Regions from separate parts of the Kitasatospora sp. NPDC048722 genome, predicted to be linked through region 3. Evidence: riboswitches for the same ligand, from Rfam matches in the RefSeq annotation. Region 3 holds a riboswitch; each other region holds the start of a gene.
What was found. Region 3 has a riboswitch for cyclic di-AMP ahead of AB0C76_RS22000 (NlpC/P60 family protein). Riboswitches for the same ligand answer to the same signal wherever they lie in the genome.
Positions count from the first base shown of each region.

Region 1 (5,222 bases), on a different contig from region 3:
GAGCCGGTGCGGATACCGGCCCCCGGGAAGCTGCTGCTCGCCTCGGCGGAGCTGGTCGTGGACGGCGGCGAGACGGTGCTCGCACCGGACAGCACCGGCTGGTGGGCGGTCTGACGTGGTTGCAATAGGCTCTGGGACCGTGACTACGGCGCGACTATCAGACATCGCGGCGCAGGCGGGGGTCAGCGAAGCCACCGTCTCCCGCGTACTCAACGGCAAGGCGAACGTCTCCGCCGCCACCCGGCAGACCGTGCTGGCGGCGCTCGACGTGCTCGGGTACGAGCGGCCCACCCGCCTGCGCCAGCGCAGCGCCGGGTTGATCGGGCTGATCACACCGGAGCTCAGCAACCCGATCTTCCCCGCGCTCGCGCAGGTCATCGAGCAGGTGCTCAGCCGGCACGGCTTCACGCCGGTGCTGTGCACCCAGACGCCCGGCGGGTCCACCGAGGACGAACTGGTCGAGATGCTGGTGGACCGGGGGGTGGCGGGCATCGTCTTCGTCTCCGGTCTGCACGCCGACTCCACCGCCGACCACGACCGCTACGCCCGGCTGGCCGGGCGCGGGGTGCCGTTCGTCCTGATCAACGGCTTCAGCGAGCGGATCGACGCGCCGTTCATCTCGCCGGACGACCGGGCCGCGATGTGGATGGCCGTCCAGCACCTCGCCGAGCTCGGGCACGAGCGGATCGGGCTGGCGGTCGGCCAGAAGCGGTACGTGCCGGTGCTGCGCAAGATCGAGGGCTTCACGGCCGCGATGCGCGCCGTCCTCGGGCGGACGCAGGAGGAGGCCGAGGAGCTGGTCCACCACACGCTGTTCAGCGTCGAGGGCGGGCACGCGGCGGCGGGCGCGCTGCTGGACAAGGGGTGCACGGCGATCGTGTGCGGCAGCGACATGATGGCGCTCGGGGCGATCCGGGCGGTGCGGCAGCGGGGGCTGTCGGTGCCGCAGGACGTGTCGGTGGTCGGCTTCGACGACTCGCCGCTGATCGCCTTCACCGAGCCGCCGCTGACGACGATCCGCCAGCCGGTCGAGGCGATGGCGACGGCGGCGGTGGACGCGCTGCTGGAGGAGGTGGGCGGAAACGCCGCCCAGCGTGGGGAGTTCATGTTCCAGCCGGAGCTGGTCATGCGCGGCTCCACGGGGGCCTGCGCGCGCTGAGGCCGGCGAAGGCAGTGTGAAGGGCCCCGGAGGGCGGTTGCTCTCCGGGGCCCTTCGGCATGCCGTGCCGGGCTCTGCCGGGCTCTGGTGGGTTGTGCCGGGCTGGGCTGCGCCGTGCCGCGAGTGGCCGCGAGTGCCGTGCCGGGCCGGGGTCAGCCCTCCTGGACGGCCGGGCGGTCGGAGGTGACGCGGTGGCCGTCGGCGGTGTCGCCGGTGCGGGTCTCGGTGCGGCGACCGCGGGCCAGGTAGTCGCGCAGGATCAGTTCGACGGCGTCCTGGGGACTCTTGGTACCGGAGAGCATCATCGCGTCGATCGCGAGGTTCGCGTCGAGCGTGACGGTGACCTGGGCCATGGGTGACTCCTCCTCGGGTGCGGAGCAGCAGCATGCCCGCTGGGCCGGGGTTTGACCACGCGAACGCTCCGAGGCGCGGAGCGGCGGGCGTGCGCGGGGAGGCGGCGCGGATCTCGGGTGCGGGGACGCCGAAGCCCCGGGGAGAGCGACCAGTCTCTCCCCGGGGCGGCGGGCGGGTGACAGCTGACAGATAACAGATGATGAAATCTGTTATCTGTCAGCTGTTCGCTGTCATCCGCGATCCGTCACCCGTCCCCGGCGGGAGGGTTCCGGAAGGATCCTCAGACGCGACCGGCGAAGTCCGGCGCCCAGTTGGCGATGGTCTGCAGGCGGACGCCCGAGCTCGGGTTGGCGGCCTCGACGTACTGGCCGCCGCCGATGTAGATCGCGACGTGGTAGACGCCGGAGTCCTGACCGTTGTTGGACCAGAAGAGCAGGTCGCCCGGCTGCAGGCTGTCCAGCGAGACGTGGGTGCTCGCGGCGGCCTGGTCGTTGGCGACGCGCGGGATCGAGATGCCCGCGGCGCGCAGCGCGGCCTGGGTCAGGCCCGAGCAGTCCCAACCGCCGTTGCCGGTGCCGCCGTAGACGTACGCCTGGCCGACCTGAGCCTTGGCGAAGTCGACCGCGGCGGCCATCGAGCCGGTGACGGCCGGGGCCGGGGTCTGCGCCTGGGCGGCGGGCTTCGAGGACGGCTTGGCGGCCGGGGTCTGGGCCTCGGCGGCCGGCTGGGCGTTCACGGCGTTCCCGGCGGAGGACTGGCCCGGCTTCTGCGAGCGGTTGAACCAGTTGAAGTCACCGGACTGGCCGGCCGGCGCCTGGGCGGAGTCGCCGAGGGACAGGTGCTGGCCCGGGTAGATGGTGTTCGGACCGTCGGTCAGGGTGCCGCGGTTCAGCTCGTACAGGCGCTGCCAGCCGCCCTTGACGTTGTGCCTGTCGGCGATCGTGGACAGCCAGTCGCCGGCCACGACGGTGTAGTCCGAGGCGTTGGTCTGGGCGCCGCCCTGGGCCCAGTCCTGGCGCTTCTGCGTCCAGGTGCCCTTGGCGGAGTCGGCGGCGGCCGGGGCCTGCGCCTGGTCCTGCGCCGGGGCGGCGGGCTTGGCGGCGGGCTTCGAGGACGGCTTGGCGGCCGGGGCGGCCTTCGCGGTGCTCGCACCTGCGGAGGTGTCGACGGCGGCCGGGGCGCCGCCCGCGGTCAGGCCGGCCTGGACGGAGCACACCGGCCAGGCGCCCGGGCCCTGCGAGGCGAGGACCTTCTCGGCGACGGCGATCTGCTGGTCCTTGGTGGCCTGGTTGGCCTGCGGGGCGTACGAGGTGCCGCCGAAGGCGGCCCAGGTGCTGGAGGTGAACTGCAGGCCGCCGTAGAAGCCGTTGCCGGTGTTGATGCTCCAGTCGCCGCCGCTCTCGCACTGGGCGACCTTGTCCCAGGTGGCGACGGAGGCGGCGGAGGCGGTGCCGGTGGTGAGGCAGGGGATGGTGAGGCCGACGCCCGCGACGCCGAGGGCGGCGATCACACGGCGGGTGCGGCTGGACAGGCGAGAGCCGTTGGTGGGCAGCATGAAGACGCGGTCCTCTCCCACGCCTGCGAGGTGAGCTGTCGGATTCGGGCCGGAGTTGCCCGGCCGCGCTGTGGCGCGGCTTCACCCCTAGCCCAGGACCGTTCCGTGGAGCGGTCCGGGGCGACTTACCTGTGGGTCCCCCGCTCCTGCCGTGGTGCGTTTTCGCGCTTCCAGCGCACCCGACGGCAGGACTCGGCGTTGCGGATGTGCTGGGTCCGTGTGGTCACGAACGGGGAGCACGTTAAGCAGACTTAAGTTCGAACTGCAAATACCTGTGATGCGCATCACGGATTATGGAAAGCCACCAAAACTTTCCTTCTTCAAGATCGAAAATGATCGTTTTCTCGCAATAAACCTGCGGATGTGCACAACTGGCAGGCTCTCAGGATTCGCATGACGGACAATCACCCGATCGCAAACAATCACAGAACGGACATCTCGCACATTCGGTCCTTAATTCCCTTACGCCGCAAGCCGAAAGGGCCCGGAACGCGGTCGTTCCGGGCCCTTTCGTACGTGCGGTCGGCGGCTACTCGCCGGCGGCCTCCCCGGTCGCCCCGGAGGCCGTCCCGCCGGCCGCGTGGGCCGCGCGGGAGCCTTCGGAGGCGGCCTCCGCCGCCTCGGCCTCGGCCTGCGCGGCGGCCAGGGCCTCCGCGGACGGCGCCGGCAGCGCGGCCAGGTACAGCGAGGCGATGAGCTGGCCGACCGTCTGGTAGGCGCCGAGCGGCGCGGCGGACGGGCAGCCGGTCTCCTCGGCGGCCGTGGCGAGCAGCTCGGAGTCCGCCTCCGGGCCGATCACCAGCGGGGCCAGTGCGGGGCGCTGCGAGCCGGTCTCCTTGAGGTGCGCGACGGCGGCGGCGACCGAGCCGGGCACGTCGAGCGCGGCGGCGACGACCGGGACGGCCAGGCGGGCGGCCAGCAGTACGCCGGTGATGCCGGCGGCGGCCGCGGCGTCCTCGCCGCCGACGGTGGTCAGCACGACGCCGTCCGCGGCGGTCGCGATGGCGAACAGACGGGCGCGGTCGGCGCGGGCCAGCCCGGCCTCGGACAGGCGTACGTGGACGGCCTCGGCCAGCAGCGGGTGCGGGCCCAGCACGTCGGTGACGTGGGCGCCGTACTCGGCGGCGAGCGCGTGGAGTTCGGGCAGGAAGTCGTGCGGGCCGGGCACCAGCGGTACCAGGATCGGCGCCGGCACGCCGGCCTCGGCGGCGGCCGCCAGCAGCTCGCCGATGCTGCGCTCGGTGCCGTCCGCGCCCTCGGTGCCGTCGCCGGGGAGGTAGCCCACCGCGGTCTGGACGCCGTTCTGTTCGCTGCGGACGATCGAGAGCAGCTCCTCGACGACCGAGCGGGACTCGGGCCCGGCGGTCGCGGGCACGGCGAGCACCAGGGCCGGGGAGCCGGCCGGGATCTCGGGGCGCTCGGGGCGACGGTGGCGCCCCCGCGCACGGGAGCCTGGAGTGCGAACGGGCAGTGGCGCGCCCGGGATGGCTGCGGTGCTCATGGCGGAGATCGTAGGACATCGGCCCGTCAGGGCTGCAGTCGGCTGCCGTGCCGGTTTCGAGCGAGCGTGGTGTGCGCGGCGCGCGGAGGTCTCGCGTGCGCGGGTCGATCAGCGGTCATTAGGTCACATTCCGGACATACCTGGCCCAACCCCCGCGCGTCCGCCGGTATCTCCTGGAGACGTGCCCGGTGGGGCGTCACGTTGCACCCGTGGCACGTGAGATGTCTCACAGTCGACGGGCGGTCTGACGGAGGGTCACGAGTGCGCGACTCCCGGCTTTCGAAGATCAACATTCAGCGGGGAGCCGCTCACGGCCGGTTATCGGGAGCCGGCCGGTTCGGTCCACTATGTCCGTTTACGTACCGTCAGGAGAAGGGTCCGTGAAGGGTTCAGGTCGGCCGGTGAAAGGCCTCGTGCACCTGCACCGTCTCGTGCTGATGCACGTGCACAACGGCTATCATCGCGTCAAGTGAGGCGTTGTGCCGGGCTGGTACGGGGCCGGCCCGTTCGTTCGGCGGGTGCCGGGAGCGCCGCGCTGGACCACAACTCCGGGGCTCTTCGGGAGACTTCTATGCACGACTCGCACGAATCGCAGGACCTGGGCGGCTCGTACGGTCCCTACAACGGGATGGCCGCCACCGAGCTGGAGGGAG
Region 1 covers NZ_JBEZGX010000058.1:14,286-19,507, reverse strand. Annotated here, with positions in the region: gene AB0C76_RS32425 (glycoside hydrolase family 13 protein) at 1-114, shown strand, start outside; gene AB0C76_RS32420 (LacI family DNA-binding transcriptional regulator) at 140-1,159, shown strand; gene AB0C76_RS32415 (hypothetical protein) at 1,312-1,512, opposite strand; gene AB0C76_RS32410 (transglycosylase family protein) at 1,794-3,089, opposite strand; cyclic di-AMP (ydaO/yuaA leader) riboswitch at 3,076-3,235, opposite strand; gene AB0C76_RS32405 (hypothetical protein) at 3,598-4,569, opposite strand; gene AB0C76_RS32400 (DUF397 domain-containing protein) at 5,141-5,222, shown strand, end outside.
Region 1: linked by a shared signal. The riboswitch ahead of AB0C76_RS32410 (transglycosylase family protein) and the one ahead of AB0C76_RS22000 (NlpC/P60 family protein) in region 3 are both predicted to bind cyclic di-AMP.

Region 2 (5,222 bases), on a different contig from region 3:
CTGCTGGAGCAGGGCCTGATGCGGCGAAGCTACCGCAACCTCGCCGAGCTGAACGCGCTGGGGCGCCCGATGCCGGACGAACTGGCCGGGGACTTCGGGCAGTTCGAGGAGGCGGCGGTGCAGGTGGCACTCGCGCTGTACGGCGAGTGGACGGTGCCGGGGCTGCCGCGGATGCTGGTCGAGGAGTTCCCGGAGCTCGCGCCGGAGCCGGGGTCGGGAGAGATCGAGGCGTACCTGGCGCAGCTGCCGGAGTCGTCGGAGTCGCCTGAGTCGCCTGAGTCGCCGCAGGAGGGCTGATGCGGAAGGCCCCGGCCGGCCGGGGCCTTCCTGTTCGCGCGTGCGGAGGCTAGGGGTTGAGGCCGCGCTGCTGGAGCCAGGTCTCCGGGTCGACCGGGGCGCCGCCGCCCGGGCGGACCTCCAGGTGCAGGTGCGGGCCGGTGACGTTGCCGGTGGCGCCGACCTTGCCGATCTGCTGGCCCGAGGTCACCTTGCCGCTGCCCGTGATGATCGAGGAGAGGTGGCAGTACCAGATCTCGGTGCCGTCGGGCAGGGTCTCGACGATCCGGTAGCCGTACGCGCCGGACCAGCCGGCCGAGGTGATCGTGCCCTGGCCGACCGCGAACACGGCGGTGCCGGTGTCGGCGGCGAAGTCCAGGCCGGTGTGCAGGTGCGCCCAGTAGCGGGCGCTCTGGCCGTAGTGGGCGCTCAGGTTGTAGTCGCGCACCGGCAGCGTGAGGGCGGCGGCCTTGGCCTTCTCGGCGTCGTCGGAGGCCTTCTTCGCCTCGGCCTCCTTGGCGGCGGCCTTGGCCTGCGCCTCCTGCGCGGCCTGCACGCGGGCGCTCTCCTCGGCGGCGGTGCGCTGGCCGTCGGCCTGCTGCTGGATGCGGGCGGCGAGCGCGAGGCCGGGGTCGGCGGAGAGCGCGACCGGGGCCTCGTCCGGGGACTCGATGGCGGGCGCGGCGGCCGGGGTCGCGGAGGCGAAGCCGGTGGCGCCCAGGGTGGCGGCGACGGCGGTGACGCCGAGCAGCGGGGAGGCTCCGCGGGTCTGACGCGGCATCCGGTGGCGGTTGGCCTCGGCCTCCGGGGCCGGGAACTCGTCCCCGGCCGGACGGGGGTGCTCGAGGAGCTGGGTACCGGCGGCAGGGCCGGCGGGCTGTGCCGGGGTGTGCGTCGACGCCACGGAGGCGTGCTCCTTTCCTTCCTTCGCGCCTACCGGGTTAGCTGACGGGTTCGGAGCAGGAAGGTCTCCTACGGCCGGGCCGGGGCCCCGCCGATTCACCCCAAGGAACGTGGTTCCCCGGCTCCCTGACCTGCCCGGAGGCCGGCCGGCGGGATTAGGCGACGGCGCACGGTGCCGTCTGGGTACGGCGTTTCGACCGCGCTGCGTTATCAGACGTTAATCCTAGGACGCCCTGATTCCAAGCCATCCGCCCGGGACGGCCGACAACCGGGCGGGCGGCTTGTTCCCTATGACTGGTTTGCGGCTCTTGCCCACCCCTGACACTACTTAACGTGATTGGGAGTCACCGGACGACGACCTCGACAGGCCCGCCTGAGTACTCCTACTCATGTGCGGCGGGCCGGACCGCCGCCATCCTGGCGCCATGAACGCACCGATGCAGTCACGCACCACGGCCGCGTACCACCTCCAGGCCGTGCTCTCCTTCGCCCTGTCGGGCACCGCCCTCGCCATCGGGATCGCCTACCTGCCGGTCGGAGCCTGGACCCGGGCCTTCCTCGGGATCGGCCTGCTCTACACCGTCACCTCCTCCTTCACGCTCGCCAAGGTCATCCGGGACAGGCAGGAGACGAACGAGATCGTCACCCGGGTGGACCAGGCCAGGCTGGAGAAGCTGCTCAGCGAGCACGACCCGTTCAAGGTCGAAGGGACCTGAGGGGGCGGGGTGCCGCTCGGCGCGGGCGACCTCGACCCCGGGTGCCGATAGCTTGACGGCTAAGGCTATTAGCCTTAGCTTTATGGCTATCGGCAGCACCGCCGATGCCACCGCAGCAGCGGACCGAGGAGGCCCACCATGAACGGCACCACCACCCCGGAGACCCAGTACCTCGACGTTCCCGGCGGCCGGATCGCCTTCGACGACACCCGGAAGGGCGACGGCACCCCCGTCGTCCTCCTCCCCGGGATGCTCGACAGCCGCCGCTCGTACCGGCACCTCGTCCCGCTGCTGGCCGCCGCCGGCCACCGCGTCGTCACCATGGACCTGCGCGGCTTCGGCGAGTCCTCGATCGCCTGGAACGACTACACGCCGGGCGCCGTCGCCGCCGACGTCCTCGCCCTGCTCGACCACCTCGGCATCGGGCGGGCCGTCCTGGCCGGCAGCTCCTACACCGGGGCGACCGTCGTCAAGGTCGCCGGGGACGCGCCCGAGCGGGTCGCCGGGATCGTCCTGATCGACGCCTTCATCGAGAACCTCCCGCAGAACGCCCTCATGCGCGGCGTCGTCCACGCCATGGGGACCGTCGTCATCCACTGGCCCGCGTTCTGGGGCTTCTACCACCGCAAGCTCGCCTACCCGGGCACCAAGCCGGCCGACTTCGACGCGTACGTGGCCGGGCTCGTCGACGCGCTGCGCACCCCCGGCCGCAGGACCGCCACCCGCGGACACGTCCGCGGCGACTCCTCGCCCGTCGGCTGGACCGCCGCCGTGCGGTGCCCGGCGCTCGTCCTCATGGGCACCAAGGACCCCGACTTCCCGAAGCCCGAGGTCGTCGCCGACCGGCAGACCGCGGCGCTCGGCGCCCGGAAGGTGATGATCGACGGCTCGGGGCACTACCCGATGGCCGACAACCCGCAGGCCGTCGCCGACGCCCTGCTGCCCTTCCTCGCCGAGATCGCCTGAGCATCCCCACCCGCAACGCCCCCGGACAGACACGGAGAGACCGCGCCATGCCCCGAGTCGGACTGACGCCCGAGCAGGTCGTCGACCACGCCCTCGCCCTCATCGACGACCAGGGACCGGACGGCCTCACCCTCGCCGCCGTCGCCGCCCGGGCCGGCGTCGCCACCCCCTCCCTGTACAAGCACGTCAGCGGCGGCCTCACCGAACTGCGGCGGCTCATCGCCGTCCGCGTCACCGAGGAACTGGCCGCCCGACTCGCCGACGCCGCCCTCGGCCGCAGCGGGGACGACGCCGTCGCCGCCGTCCTCCGCGCCTACCACGCCTACGCGACGGCGTACCCGCACCGGTACAACGCCCTGCCGCAGGCCCCCCGGGCGGACGACGACCTCAACGCCGCGGCGGCCCGGCTGGTTGGGGTGATCGTCGCCGTCCTGCGGGAGTACGGCCTCGACGGCTCCGAAGCCATCCACGCCGCCCGCACCGTCCGCTCCCTCGCCCACGGCTTCGCCTCCCTCTCGATCGCCGGCGCCTTCCAGCTCGCCGAAGACCTGACCACCACCCACGACCGCCTCATCACCACCCTGACGAGCGGCCTCCACACCTGGCCGAAGGCCTGAGGCGACACGGGAAGCCGGCCGAGTCGACTTCTCACGCGAGCAGGCAGGAATGGGGGAGAGCGCTCCGGGGGTGCTGCGGCCGCGGAATGAAGGCGACACGGGAAGTCGGCGGGAACGACTTCCCGCGCAGGGAGGGAGGTTGGCGAGGGTGCACGGAGCCGGGGACGGGGAACGGCGATCCGGAACGCGCCAGAAGCCGGCCGGGGACGACTTCCTGCGCGGGGGGCTGGAGGCTGGGTGCGGGTGGGGGCAGAGGGAACGTTTCTGCTGGGGGTTAATGTGGCGGGGCTGACTGGGGGGTCATGACCGGGGACCGCCCACCCGTTTGGTGGAGGTCCTGTTGCCCGCGCTGGTCGGGAGGGTGCGGCGGTGGTACGGGCGGCTGTTGGACGGGGACGCGCGGGCCGGGCGGGACGCGCTCGTCGTGCTGCTGGTGCTCACGGTGGTGCTCGGGCTGCTGCCGCTCGCGTTGCCGTACAGCTGGCCCCCGTCGGCGCTCGTGCTGCCGCTCGTGGTCGGCGGGCTCGTGCTGCCGCGCGGGCGACTGCTGGTGCTCGTGTGCGCGGCCCTCGCGGGCAGTGCGCTCGGGGCCGCCCTGCAGGACCCGCACTGCGTACGGCTCGGGGTGACCCTCGTCCTCGCCGCCACCGGGGCGACGGTGCTGATCGCCAACCGCTTCCGGCACCGGCTCGGGCTGCGCGGCACCCAGGGCGACTCCATGCTCCTGGAACTCGCCGAGCACACCAGGACCCTCGCCCGGCTCCCGGACCGCCTCCTCGACTGGCACTTCGACAGCGCCCTCGCCCCCGCCGGCGGCACCTCCTTCTCCGGGGACTTCCTCCTCTGCACCCACCGCCCCGAGGACGACCTGCTGGAGCTCCTGCTCGTGGACGTGTCCGGGAAGGGCAGCCGGGCCGCCGCGAGGTCCACGCACCTGTCGGGCGCCTTCGGGATGCTGCTGGGGCGGGTGCCGCCGGAGGCGTTCCTGCCGGCGGCCAACGACCACCTCGTCCGGATGGGCTGGGACGACCACTTCGCGACGGCCGTCCACCTCGCGCTGCGCCCGGCCACCGGCGACTACCGCCTCTTCAACGCCGGCCACCCGCCGGCCGCGCGCTTCCGCCGGGCGGACGGCGGCGGCTGGGAGCTCGCCGCGCACGGCGGGCCGGCCCTGGGCCTCATCCCCGGCGCCCCCTACCCGGCGTCGACCGGGCGGCTGGCGCACGGGGACTCGCTGCTGCTGTTCAGCGACGGCCTGGTGGAGGTGCCGGGCCGGGACCTGGACGAGGGTGTGCTCCGGCTGCTGGCCGCTGCGGAACCGGAGCTGCGAACCCACCGCACGCAACAGGAACTCACGCGCGGCGCGGCGGCGCAGCTCGTGCGGACCGTGGCGCGCGACGTCGCGGACGACCGGACCTTGGTGCTGGTACGTCGGCTGGGGCCCGCTGGTGGCCCCTCCCCTGACCTCCCCGGACGCGGGAAGCGCTGAGCGGAGGGAAGGGGAGCAGCCGAGAAGGGCGGGGGAACGACAGCCGGGGCGGCGCACGGGCGCCGGGGGAGTGGGCCGCCGGGGACGCGGGCGATCCAAACGCGGCTGCCCGGAAGGCGGGCCCGTCGCGGGCAGGCGGCGCGGCGGTCCAAGGAGCCACCGGGGTCCCCGGACCCCTGGCGGGCGGGCGGCGCGCACGGGCGCGGGGCATGAGGGTGCTGTGGGGGCTCGGGGCGCGAGCGATCGGAGGGGGCC
Region 2 covers NZ_JBEZGX010000044.1:22,690-27,911, forward strand. Annotated here, with positions in the region: gene AB0C76_RS28320 (hypothetical protein) at 1-297, shown strand, start outside; gene AB0C76_RS28325 (M23 family metallopeptidase) at 347-1,180, opposite strand; cyclic di-AMP (ydaO/yuaA leader) riboswitch at 1,193-1,351, opposite strand; gene AB0C76_RS28330 (YiaA/YiaB family inner membrane protein) at 1,605-1,895, shown strand; gene AB0C76_RS28335 (alpha/beta hydrolase) at 2,034-2,861, shown strand; gene AB0C76_RS28340 (TetR-like C-terminal domain-containing protein) at 2,909-3,478, shown strand; gene AB0C76_RS28345 (PP2C family protein-serine/threonine phosphatase) at 3,819-4,967, shown strand.
Region 2: linked by a shared signal. The riboswitch ahead of AB0C76_RS28325 (M23 family metallopeptidase) and the one ahead of AB0C76_RS22000 (NlpC/P60 family protein) in region 3 are both predicted to bind cyclic di-AMP.

Region 3 (5,222 bases):
TGCGGTAGCCGGCGGTCAGCGGCAGTCCGGTGGTCGCCGGCAGCTCGCGCGCGCGTTCGTCCAGCACCGCCGCCACCTCGGTCCGCTCGTCCGCCCCGGCGAACCCCCGGCCGGTCGCCGAGGGGGCGACGGGCGGCAGCGACAGCTGGGTCAGCCCTCCGGCGGCGAGCAGCAGGGCGCCGCGCCGGGACAGCACGCAGGGCCGTATCGCGTCCGGTCCGGACGGGGTCGGGCTCAGAGCCGGACCACCCCCGCGACGGGCATCGCGTTGACGCTCTCGTACCGCACCCTGGCCCCCGGGTACGGGGCGTGCACGATCACCCCGCCGCCGGCGTACATGCCGACGTGGTGCATGTCCCGGTAGAAGATCACCAGGTCTCCCGGTCGCGCTTCGGACAGGCTCACCCGCTGGCCGGCGTAGGCCTGGGCCTGCGAGGTGCGCGGCAGGCTCACTCCGGCCTGCCGCCAGCTGTAGTACATCAGACCGGAACAGTCGAACGCGCGGGGGCCGGTGGATCCGTACACGTACGGCGACCCGATCATCCGCACCGCCGCCGCGAGCGCCGCCGCCCCGCGCTCGGAGGCGGGCGGGGTGGTGCCGAGGTCCAGCCGGTCGGTGCCGCGGGTGGCGCGCTGCTCGGCCTCCTGGGCGTCCTGCGCGGCCATCCGGGAGCGCTCGGCGGCGCCCAGGCTGTTGAGCAGCCGCTGGGCCTTGGCCAGCCGCTGCTGGATCTCCTGCTTGCTGTCGGCGAGCGTCCGGCGGGCCTGGTCCAGCTCGGCGAGCTTGGCGGCGGTCTCGGTGCGGCGCTGGTCGAGCCCGCGCTGACGGGACACCAGCTCGTGCAGGGTCTCGTTCTGCCGCTCGGTCGCCTGGTCGAGGCTCCGGGCGCGGGCGAGGTAGCCCTCCGGGTCGGTGGCGAGCATCAGCTGGACGGTCTGCGCCATGCCGCCGGAGCGGTACTCGGCGCCGGCCACGGTGGCGAGGTCGCCGCGCAGCTGGTTGAGCTGGTCCTGGGCGGCGGCGATCTCGCCCTGGAGGACGGTCGTCTCGCCCTGGAGCCGCTGCTGGGCCTCCTGAGCGGCGTTGTACTTCTCCGACGCCTGTTCGGCCTCGTTGTACAGCTGCTCGACCTGCGCCTTGACGTCCTTGCGGCTGGACGCGTCCGGGTTGCCGGGGGCGGCCTGGGCGCTGCCGCCCGTCGTGACGCCCAGGGCGGTGGTGGCGGCAGCGGTCAGCACCAGCGCACGGGCGAGCAGTTGGGAACGGCGGTGCACGGGCATGGCGGCGGCTGCTCCAATCCTGCGGACCGGTCCCGCCGCCGCACCCAAGCGGGCGGTCCTGGAGCGGGAGTCCGGTGGCAGACGTTAGCGAGTCCGGGCAACCGAGTCCAAACCTCTCCCAACCCGAATATTTGACCCCCAATCGGACACCAGCCCGAGGAAAGGAAACGCCGCAGGCCCGGACCTCCGTGGAGGAGGGCCGGGCCTGCGGGACGCCGAGCGGGGAATCAGACCCGCACGATGGACGTGAGCGGCATGTTGGTGACCGCCTCGTAGCGGACGCTCGCACCCGGCTTGGGCGCGTGCAGCACCTGGCCGTTGCCGGCGTAGATGCCGACGTGGTGGGCGTCGCTGAAGAAGATCAGCAGATCGCCGGGCTGGGCCTGGGAGAGGTCCGTGCCGATCCGGGTCCCGGCGTTGGCCTGCTCCTGCGAGGTGCGCGGCAGCGAGACGCCGGCCTGGTCGAAGGCCCAGACCATCAGGCCCGAGCAGTCGAAGGAGTTCGGGCCGGTGGCGGCCCAGACGTACGGACTGCCGATCTTGGTGGCGGCGTAGGACAGCGCGGCGGCACCGCGCGAGCTGCCCGGCGCCGGCGGCTTGGCGACCGGCGAGGACGACGGGGCCGAGCCGAGGTCGGTGCGGCTGCTGTCGCGGGAGGCGCGATCGGCGGCGGCCTGCTGGGCCTTCGCGGCGTCGGCCTTGGCCTTGGCATCGGCGGCGGCCTTGTCCTCGGCCGCCTTGATGGCCTGGCGCTCCTGCTCGGACAGGGTGTTGAAGAGGTCCTGGGCGGCCTTCAGCTTCGCCTGGATCTGCTCCTTGGACGCCTTCAGCTGCTGGGTGGTCGCGTCCAGCTCGGCGAGCTTGCCCTGGGCCTCGTTGCGGTCCTGGTCCAGCTTGCGCTGCTGGTCCTGGAGCTCCTTCAGCTGACCCTTCTGGGTGCTGCCGGCCTGGTTCAGGGCGTCGGCCTGGCTGAGGAAGTTGTCCGGCTTGGACGAGAACATCAGCTGGACGGTCGGGGATATGCCCCCGTTGCGGTACTGCTCACCGGCGATCTGGGCAAGGCCGCCCTGGAGGTCGGTCACCTGCTCCTGCTGGCGGGCCACCTGGTCCTGCAGGCCGCTGACCTGCTTCTGCAGCTCCTGCTGCTTGGACTGGGCGGCGTTGTACTGCTCGGTCGCCACCTCGGCCTGCTCGTTGAGCTGGTCGACCTGCTCCTTGACCTGGTCCTTGGTCGGCGCGGGGTCGGCGTGGGCGCCGGACTGCGCGGAGAGGGCGACGGCCGCGGCGGCAACTCCGGTCAGGAAGGAAACTCGGGCACGGCCGGCGGGCTTGGGACGACGATGGGACGCCACGAAGGCGGACTCCTTCTTCCTACGTCCGCCTACCGGGTGAGCTGACGGGTTCGGGCCGGAAGCATGCCCTACGACGCCTCACGGCCGTTCCACCGGCCGACCTGGCGCCGATTCACCCCGGAGGAACGTGGTTCCCCGGCTCCGCTCCACAGCGCCCCCAATCACTGGGCTCCCCTGTCGGACGGTCGCTTCGACCCGTCCCGCTGTTTCACGAACTCGGCGGGAACCACCGCCGCCACCCTGGCTGGGCGATCGACAGTGCGGTGGTTCGGGGCACGACCCTAGTAACTGAACCGTGATCGGTTCAAATCCTTGTCAGAAAAAAGGCGGAAGAATAACCAAGTTCTTTTGTGAAGATGACAGAAGGTGATCGCGGCAGTACGCAAGGCTGATCACTTGTCACGCGAACGTGGTGAAACGCAGTGAAACGCGCTCAAGCGAACGCGCCACCCCCGGTCGGGAGGTGGCGCGGATCACAGGGCCGTTTCCGCCGGCCCCCGGCGTGTCGGGGGGTCAGACCCGGCGGATGGTGTTGATCGGCATCGCGTCGGCCTTCATCACCTTGACCACGTCGCCGGTGTGCGGCGCGTGCACCACCATGCCGTTGCCGATGTACATCGCGACGTGGTGCATGTCGGGGCCGTAGATCACCAGGTCACCGGGCTGGGCCTGGTCCAGCGAGGGCACCCGGGTGCCGTAGTGGCCCTGCTCCTGGGAGGTGCGCGGCAGCGAGACGCCGGCCTGACCGTATGACCAGACCATCAGGCCCGAGCAGTCGAAGGTCGTCGACCCGGTGGCGCCCCACACGTACGGCGAGCCCTGCTTGCTCATCGCCTTGGCCACGGCCACGGCCGCGTAGCCGCTGGCCGGCGGCAGGCTGCTGAGGTCGACCCGGTCGGTGCCGCGCGAGGCGCGGTCGTCCTGGGCCTGCTGGGCCTTCAGCGCCGCGCGCTCGGAGGCGCTGAGCGAGTTGAGGAGGTCCTGGGCCGCCTTGAGCTTGGTGTTGACGTCCGCCTTGGCCTGGTTCAGGTCCTTGGTGGTGGAGTCCAGGGACGCCAGCACCGCGGCGGCCTCGGCCTTCTCCTGGTCCAGGCGGCGCTGCTGGTCCAGCAGGCCCTTGAGCGCGTCGGTCTCGGTGGCGGTGGCCTGCTGCACGCTGGAGGCCTTGGCCAGGTAGTTGTTCGGGTCGGAGGAGAGCATCAGCTGGACGGACGGGTCGATGCCGCCGGTGCGGTACTGCTCGCCCGCCACGCCGGCGAGGCCGGTCTGAAGCTGGGTCATCTGCTCCTGACCGCGAGCCACCTGGTCCTGGAGCTGGTCGGCCTGCTTGCGCAGCTGGTCGGCCCGCTCCTTGGCGCCGTTGTACTTCTCGGCGGCCTGCTCCTGCTCCTGCTGCAGCTCGTCGATCTGCGCCTTGACGTCCGTCTTGTTCGGCTGCGGCGCGGCGTGCGCGGCCACCTGGGCGGAGAGCGCGACCGCGGTCGCAGCAGCAGCGGTGAGCACGGAGACCCGCGCGCGACTCGGCTGCTTGGGACGGCGGTGGGAGGCCAAAAGACCGGCTCCTTCTTCCATGGACTCACCGGTTCGGGTGAGAAATCCGGAAAATAGGTTTGACGCCAGACCCTAGTGAACATCCAGGCGTTACGCCACTCCCCCAAAGGCGTGAACTCCGCTCCCCCACGCTGCTTCACCGAATCCGCACATCGCCGCAAACCGGGCGCTGAGCAGCCGTCATCCCCATCGGCACGGAATCAGGGCCGCGCCAGCCGGTTGAGCAGCAGAACCGAGGCGACCGGGCGCGCGCCGGCCTTCCGCACGCCCTCCGCGACCTCACGGTCGGCGGAGACCACCACGACCGGACGGCCCTGCGGCTCGGCCCGCACCAGGCGCCTGATCAGCTCGTCCGCCGTCTCGCCGGTCCGGCTGAAGCGCACCCGGACCCCACGTGGCGGCGCCATGATCACCGGCACGTCCAGGTCCTGCCCGTCGAACACGCATGTGACCTCCGCCTGCGTGCGCTGGGCCAGCATCGCCAGCCCGCCCAGCAGCCGCAGCCGCTGCTGCTCCAACGGCAGCGTCGGATAGCCGGTCTTCGTCACGTTGTAGCCGTCCACCACCAGGTGCACCTGCGGGATCGCCAGCAGCTGGTCCAGCAGCGCCGGATCGTCCTCCGCGAGCCCCCGCCGGGCCACGTCGTGCGGCGAGGCCGAACCCGGCACCACCGCCTCCACCAGGTCCGCCGGACGGATCTGCGACACCGGCAGTGCCAGCTCGCGCTGCAGCCCCTGAGCCGACTGCAGCACGGTGTCCAGCAGCAGCCGCAGCCGCATGTCCTCCACGCTGCGCCCCTCGCGGGCCGAGCGCCGGCCCTGCTCGGCGGCGGTCTCCAGCTCGCCGACGCGGTGCCGCAGCCGCCGCGCCTCGCTCTCGGCCGCGCTGCGCTCGGTCGCCGCCTGCGCGCGCAGCGCCTCCAGCTCGGCGGCCAGCCGACGGGTCTCGGCCTGCGCCCGGCGCGTGTCGCTCTCCAGCGAACGCACCTTCTTGCGCAGCGAGTCGGCCTCCCGCCGGACGTCCTCGGACTCGGCCCGC
Region 3 covers NZ_JBEZGX010000029.1:63,912-69,133, reverse strand. Annotated here, with positions in the region: gene AB0C76_RS22010 (hypothetical protein) at 1-196, opposite strand, end outside; gene AB0C76_RS22005 (NlpC/P60 family protein) at 235-1,281, opposite strand; gene AB0C76_RS22000 (NlpC/P60 family protein) at 1,509-2,633, opposite strand; cyclic di-AMP (ydaO/yuaA leader) riboswitch at 2,644-2,797, opposite strand; gene AB0C76_RS21995 (NlpC/P60 family protein) at 3,147-4,184, opposite strand; gene AB0C76_RS21990 (NYN domain-containing protein) at 4,385-5,222, opposite strand, start outside.